DNA from 2 places in the Nonomuraea sp. KM88 genome. Region 2 is predicted to be linked to the other one. Evidence: riboswitches for the same ligand, from Rfam matches in the RefSeq annotation. Region 2 holds a riboswitch; the other holds the start of a gene.

Region 1 (3,375 bases), on a different contig from region 2:
ACATGACCCTCACAGGCAAGGAACGACCATGCCGAAGACCCGCACCGCTCTCCTGCGCGACCTGCACAAGCCCGGGGACCCGCTGATCCTGCCCAACGTGTGGGACGCGGGCAGCGCCACCGTCGTGGCCGAGGCCGGCTATCCCGCCCTGGCGACCGCCAGCGCGTCCATCGCCGCCCTGCTGGGACGCGACGACCACGAGGGCGCACCCGTCGGCGAGATGTTCGACATCGCCGCCAGGATCATCAGGGCCGTGGACGTGCCGGTGAGCGTCGACGCGGAAGCCGGCTACGGCCTGCCGCCCGGCGAGCTCGTCGAGCGGCTGACCGCCATCGGCGCGGCCGGATTCAACATCGAGGACACCGACCACCGGGCCGGGGGACTGGTCGACGCCGACGCGCAGGCCGCGCGCATCGCCGCCCTCCGCGAGGCGGGCCCCGACCTGGTGATCAACGCGCGGGTCGACGTGTTCCTGACCGGCTCCACCTCGACCGAGGAGGTCGCCGAGCGCGGGCGTCGCTACCTTGAGGCCGGCGCCGACTGCGTCTACCCCATGATGGCCCCGTCGGAAGAGGTGGTCGGCGACCTCGTCAAGGCCGTCCCCGGGCCGGTCAACGTCGCCTGCATGCCCGGCATGGACCTGGGCAGGCTGGCCTCCCTCGGCGTCGCCCGCGTGTCCTTCGGCCCGCTGACGTACCTGACCGCGCTGGAGGCGCTCAAGACGATGGTGGGTCGCATCCGCGCGGGTCAGGACCCGTACGGGTCCTGACCCGCGGCGGGCGGGCGGGATCCTCCGCGGAGGTTCCCGCCCGCCCGAACCCGGTCAGGCGGACGTGCGGCCCAGGGCGCGCAGCTCGTCGGGGGAGAGCGCCGAGACGTTCTGGTCGATGGGGGAGTCGGAGTACTGGTGGATGGTCCAGGTCTTCCAGTCGGCGGGCGGCGTCACCGTGCCCTTCGGCTTGCTGTAGTGGGCCACCCACAGCGGGTACTCGGCCAGGCCCTTGCCGTAGGTGTCGGCGAAGTTCCAGCCGCTGTAGAACATCGGGGTGACCCCGGTCTCGGCCTTCACGTGCGACAGCCACGCCTTGGCCCAGGCGTTGACCTCCTCGACGGACTTGCCGTCGGTGGTCTCCAGGTCCAGCACCAGCAGGTCGCCGGGCTTGGAGGGCTGGGAGTTCACCATGGACAGGAAGTGCTCGGCCTCGGCGATGGGGTCGTTGCCGGGGTGTGCGTAGTGGTACGCCCCGCGCACGATGCCCTTCTTGCCCAGCTCGCTCCAGTGCCTGGCGAAGGCGGCGTCGCGGAAGTCGGTGCCCTCGGTGGCCTTGATGATGCCGAACTGCGCGGGGCTGGCGGCCCAGTCGTGCAGCGGCTGGTGGTTGGACACGTCCTGGCCGTAGGTGAGCGTGCGCTGCTCGGCCGCCTGGGCCGAGCCCGGCTCGACGGGCGACGCGTGCGCGGGCAGGCTCGCGCCCGCGATGGCGGTGGTCCCGGCCAGCAGGGCGCCGGCGGCGGACAGGGTGAGACGTCGCGTGAGTTCGCGCATGGGGGGATCGACTCCTTGCTTCCATGTGCCTACCGGGTTAGCTGACGGGTTCGGGCTTGGAAGTGCCCTACGCGCGCAGCCCTCGGCTGGCGTGCGATTCACCCCGGAAAGGTGGGTCCCCGGCTCCGCGCTGTGCGGATTCGGCCTGTCAACGTCGCGGCAAACGGTTCGGCAAGCGTTCGCCTGTGCCGTATGCCGTAATCCCAAGAAGGTATATAACGCCCCATAAACGCTGCAAGTGGTACAAATCCACAGGCAATGTCGTTTGCCATAGTAAAGCCCTGGATCGCCTCTCTCGCAGGCGTTCCAGGGCTTTGGCAAAGTTTTTCCGGCACCGTACGCGGGTCCCGCCGGAACGGGGCCCGTGATACTCCTGTGACGTGAGCGGGCGGCGTACCGCCTTCCGGCGCCGGGGCTCTCCGCCTACCGTTGCCCGGCGAGCCAGTCGTCGAACGTGGTCGGCGCGATGCGCGCGCCCTCGCCGGGCAGTAGCACGTCGCCCGCCATCGCCGGGCCGAAGATTCCCGACCACGTCGGCACGAGCCGAACCGTACGGCCCCGCGCCTCGTGGGTGCGCCGGGCCATGTCCACCAGGTCCTGCGGCTCGGGGCCCGCGACGTCGGCGTACCGCCCCCGAGGCTCCCCGGTCGCGAGCTCGGCGAGGACGCCGGCCACCTCGGCGGGCGCGATCGGCTGCACGAGCAGCGGCGCGATCGTGGCGACGCCGTCCTGTTCCGTCCAGCCCGCCACCATTTCGGCGAAGTCGTGGAACTGCGTGACCGGCACGATCGTCCACGGCACCGGCCCGGCGGCCACGAGGCGCTCCTGCTCCCGCTTGCCGGCGTAGTGGGCGTTGCCCTCGACGCGATGGATCCCGACGATCGACAGCAGGACGTGGTGGCGCACCCCCGCCCGCTCCTCGGCGGCCAGCAGGTTGCGCGTGGTGGCGCCGAAGAACGCCACCGTCTCCTCCGGGCCGGCCGCCGGCGCGTTGATGGCGTCGACGACCGCCTCCGCACCGGCCAGGGCGTCGTCGAGCCCGTCGCCGGTCGCCAGGTCCACGCCGAGCGAACGGCTGATGCGCACGACCTCGTGGCCGTCGCGTTCAAGGGCCGCGACGGTGAGCGCCCCGATGTTCCCGGTCGCGCCGGCGACAGCGATCCGCATGATGATCCCTTCAATCATGGACTAAACGGATCCATAATAGCTGCGATAGAATCGGGGCGTGAAGCTGCCTGTGAGCACCGAGTGGGTTCTGCACTGCGCGACCACGCTCGCCCAGCTCGAGCCGGGAGCCAGCGCGTCGGCGGCGCAGCTCGCGCTCCACTACGACCTCCCGGCGGCCTACCTCACCAAGCAGCTCAAGGAGCTGGTCAAGGCCGGGCTGCTGGCCGCGTCCACCGGCCCGAGGGGAGGCTTCCGGCTGGCGCGGCCCGCCGCCGAGATCACGCTGCTGCAGATCGTCGAGGCCGTCGACGGCCGGTCCACGCCGTACGAGTGCCGCGAGATCCGTCAGCAGGGACGCGGCGCGCTGCCCCCGGAGGAGTGTGAGCGCATCTGCGTCCTCGCCGAGAAGATGGCCGACGCCCACCGGGCATGGCGGGCCAGCCTCGGCGACGTCACCCTCGCCGACATCCTTGCCGAGCTGCCGGAGTGGGCGCCGGCCCGCACCCGGCAGCGCCTGTCGGGCGCCACGTAGCCGGAGGCCGGATCGCGGGCTCGCCGCGCATCGGGCGGAACAGCCGGCCGTTTCCCGGTATGTCCTGTTACGCGACGGCACCGATCGGGTCCGGCGCGCCGATCAAGCGGCGCGGTCCCAGAATTCGGCG
Region 2 (3,375 bases):
CCGTACTGGGGTTGCTGGCCGTAGCCCTGCTGCTGGCCGTACTGGGGTTGCTGGCCGTAGCCCTGCTGCTGACCGTACTGGGGTTGCTGGCCATAGCCCTGCTGCTGACCATAGGGGGGCTGTTGCCCGTAGGCGTCGTCCGCCCGGTAGCCGACCACAGTGACGTCGGGGTCGGGCTCGCCGGGGTGGCGGCCCGGAGCCTGCTGGCCGTAGTGGGGAGGCGCAGCGTTCTCGCCGGATTCGTCTTGTGGGTACGGCGGCTGTCCGGTGCTCACCGTGTCACCTCGCTTCGAGTGCGCGCGTGGCACGTGTCAGGACACATGCCTGTGCTGCCCAACGTATCGACATAGGTATCAACAATCACCTTTCCATGTGGTCAAGGTCCGCGTCACCCGACGACAGATGGAGCAGCATGCGGGTGTTGCCCAGGGTGTTCGGCTTGACGTGTTCCAGGTCGAGGAACTCCGCTACACCCTCGTCATACGAGGCCAGCAGCTCGGCGTAGACCTCGGGGGAGACCGGCGTGCCCTGGATGCGGCGAAAACCATGCCTCGCGAAGAAGTCGACCTCAAAAGTAAGACAGAATACACGTTGCAGACCAAGATCTTTGGCCTGCTGGATGAGCGCTGAGACGATCCGGTGACCGACGCCCGCGCCGCGGCATTCGGGATCGACGGCCACCGTGCGGACCTCTGCGAGGTCCTCCCAGAGCACGTGGAGCGCGCCACAGCCGACGATCTGCCCGCCACGCTCGGCCACCCAGAACTCCTGCACGTCTTCGTACAGCGTCACCGTGGCCTTCTTCAGGAGCCGCGAGCCCGCGCCCGCATAGGTGTCGACCAGGCGCCTGACCCCCCGCACGTCCGGCGTGCGCGCACGCCGGACCACCACCGCGGTCTCGGGCACAGTCAGTTCGGCCACCTGCTCCATGGCTCTCCAGAGTACAGATGTCATTACGGCTCGGACCTAACTCACATCTCTCCGCCCATCCTGTTACATCTCGTGGCCGAGCGAGCACGGCGTCGCGCCGGGCGATCGTTCGGGAGTAAGCGCCACATACGGTCACTCCTGCCCGACTGGCACCGAGACCACCTCGTGACCCTTCGGTTGCGAAACCTCTACGGAGTTGGCAGTTCTGGTTGAGCAGGAACCCGGAGTGCATTAGTGTCCAGCGACGATGATCCCCGCGTGTCGCGCGCGGGGGGAAGCACGCTCAATTCCCTCAGGGAAGCCGGGGACCCGCCGGTGGCGACCGCCACCACGGGGTGAATCCGAGTTTTTCGGTAGGGCTGCTCCGGCCCGAACCCGTCAGCTAACCCGGTAGGCGTCTATGAGAGGAGCCTGGTTGGTGAAGCGCACGTTCAACCGTGGGAGGAAGTCGGCGGGCAAGCACGCCCGCCCCCCGGAACGCGCCCTGTCGCGTCACCGCCTCGGTGTGGCGAGTTTCACAGTCGCCGCGCTGCTGTTCTCGGTTCCCACCGTCCCGGCGTCCGCCGACCCCAAGCCCTCGCTCAAAGACCTCGCCACGCGGGTCGAGAAAATGCACGTCGAGATCGAGACGCTGACCGAGCAGTACAACGGGCAGCGGGAGAAGCTGAAGACGGCCAAGAAGGCCGCCGAGGCCGCGCAGAAGACGCTGACGGCCAGCGAGACAGACCTGGCGGCCAAGCGCGCCAAGGCCGTCCTGCTCGCCCAGAACGCCTACATCACGGGCGGTCTGAGCCGTGCGCTGGCGTTCACCTCCTCCGAGGACCCCGGCAACTTCCTCGACCGCGCCGCGACCACGTTCGCGATCGAGCAGCGGCAGGGCGAGGAGCTCAACCAGCTCACCAAGGCCAGGAAGGCCGCCGAGCGCGCCAGGGCGAGCGCCAAGTCGCGCATCAGCGAGGTCGAGAAGATCGTCAAGGACCTCGACGCCAAGCGCGGCAAGATCAGCAAGCTGGTCGCCAAGGTCGAGAGCAACCTGTTCAGGCGGGCGCTGGGCGAGGCCGGTCGTCCCGGCACCCGCGCCACCCGCGTCAACCTGCCGATCGCGGGCACCGGAAAGGCCGCGCAGGCGGCACGGTGGGCGCTCACGCAGCAGCTCAAGCCGTACGTCTGGGGAGCAGAGGGTCCCGGCTCCTACGACTGCTCCGGCCTGGTGATGGCGGCCTACCAGCGGGTGGGCATCTCGCTGCCGCACTACACAGGCAACCAGTGGACGGCCGGGCGGCACATCTCACGCGACGAGATGCGTCCAGGCGACCTGGTGTTCTTCTACAGCGACCTGCACCACGTGGGCATCTATCTGGGCGGCGGCATGATGGTGCACGCCCCTCGGACGGGTGATGTGGTGCGGATCGCGTCGATCGAACGGCGGCCGTTCGCGGGCGCGGTGCGTATCGCCGACTGAGTTCTGCACGTGGAGGCCCAATGAGTGGGCACCAGTGCGCGGGTGCCGCTAGATCAGCTGGCGGCGTGCCGCCCACGCCACGGCCTCGATCGCGGTGGCGACGCCGATGCGGTCGCAGATGCCGCGCAACCTCCGGCGTACGGTGCGGCCGCTGATGTCCAGTCGCCTGCCCACCCGATCGACCGTGACTCCTCTGGCGAGTTCCGCCAGTAACGCCAGATCCGCATGGCTCAGCTCAACGCCTTCTGTGAGCACTTCCATCGGGAGCCCTCCCCCCCAACAGCAGGCCTGGACCCTCTTAGCCAGGCCACAGCCGCTCCTCGCAGACGGTAAACGCATCATGGAAAGGTCGTCAAGCATGACGATCGCCGCTCTTGACCAGCACCGTTGACATGATCCGCCACGGGTTGCCGGGGCTCGTCCGCCGGCAGACCTCGCCGCCCGACGTACGGTCCGCGCGCCCTCTCGGTCAGGCCCGGCCCGGCGCCGATCGGTCCTGCCGGCGTCCCGGTTTTTGATCCATCCGCGCGCGATTTACTGCATGATCCATACGTACGGGCGGGAACGCTCAGCCGCTCTTCACCACGGGCGGCGGCACGCGGCAAGCCAGGAGTAACCTTATTTCCGGACCTGAGCGTGCATCACCGTCATGATGGACCCAGCGCTGCCGGACGTCCCTCGCAGAACTCGCACACTCGCGCGCCACTCGCCCGCGGTCTTGACCCGATGCTGACAAGCCCGGCCCCGATCCCGGGGCAGGACGGCCGATCGTCCGTCACCGCTTCCCCGGCACGACGGAGTGCCCGCCCGGCTCGCCGCGCGCGGGCACCCCGCCGCAACCGGTGCGGCGGGATGCCACGTGGCCTCAGTGAGTGGGCTTGACCAGGGGGAACAGGATGGTCTCGCGGATGTTCTTACCGGTGAATGCCATGATCATCCGGTCGATCCCGGCGCCCATGCCGCCCGTCGGCGGCATCGCGTAT

The links. A riboswitch is a leader RNA that binds a small molecule or an ion and turns the genes downstream of it on or off. The one in region 2 is predicted to bind cyclic di-AMP.
Region 1: linked by a shared signal. The riboswitch ahead of ACTWPV_RS44810 (glycoside hydrolase family 25 protein) and the one ahead of ACTWPV_RS25115 (C40 family peptidase) in region 2 are both predicted to bind cyclic di-AMP.

The regions. Positions count from the first base shown of each region.
Region 1 covers NZ_JBQQCC010000026.1:86,979-90,353, forward strand. Annotated here, with positions in the region: gene ACTWPV_RS44805 (isocitrate lyase/PEP mutase family protein) at 29-769, shown strand; gene ACTWPV_RS44810 (glycoside hydrolase family 25 protein) at 824-1,546, opposite strand; cyclic di-AMP (ydaO/yuaA leader) riboswitch at 1,558-1,702, opposite strand; gene ACTWPV_RS44815 (SDR family oxidoreductase) at 1,970-2,713, opposite strand; gene ACTWPV_RS44820 (RrF2 family transcriptional regulator) at 2,772-3,245, shown strand; gene ACTWPV_RS44825 (alpha/beta fold hydrolase) at 3,313-3,375, opposite strand, start outside.
Region 2 covers NZ_JBQQCC010000008.1:321,671-325,045, forward strand. Annotated here, with positions in the region: gene ACTWPV_RS25105 (RDD family protein) at 1-275, opposite strand, end outside; gene ACTWPV_RS25110 (amino-acid N-acetyltransferase) at 361-930, opposite strand; cyclic di-AMP (ydaO/yuaA leader) riboswitch at 1,201-1,342, shown strand; gene ACTWPV_RS25115 (C40 family peptidase) at 1,436-2,392, shown strand; gene ACTWPV_RS25120 (LuxR C-terminal-related transcriptional regulator) at 2,441-2,653, opposite strand; gene lysX (bifunctional lysylphosphatidylglycerol synthetase/lysine--tRNA ligase LysX) at 3,258-3,375, opposite strand, start outside.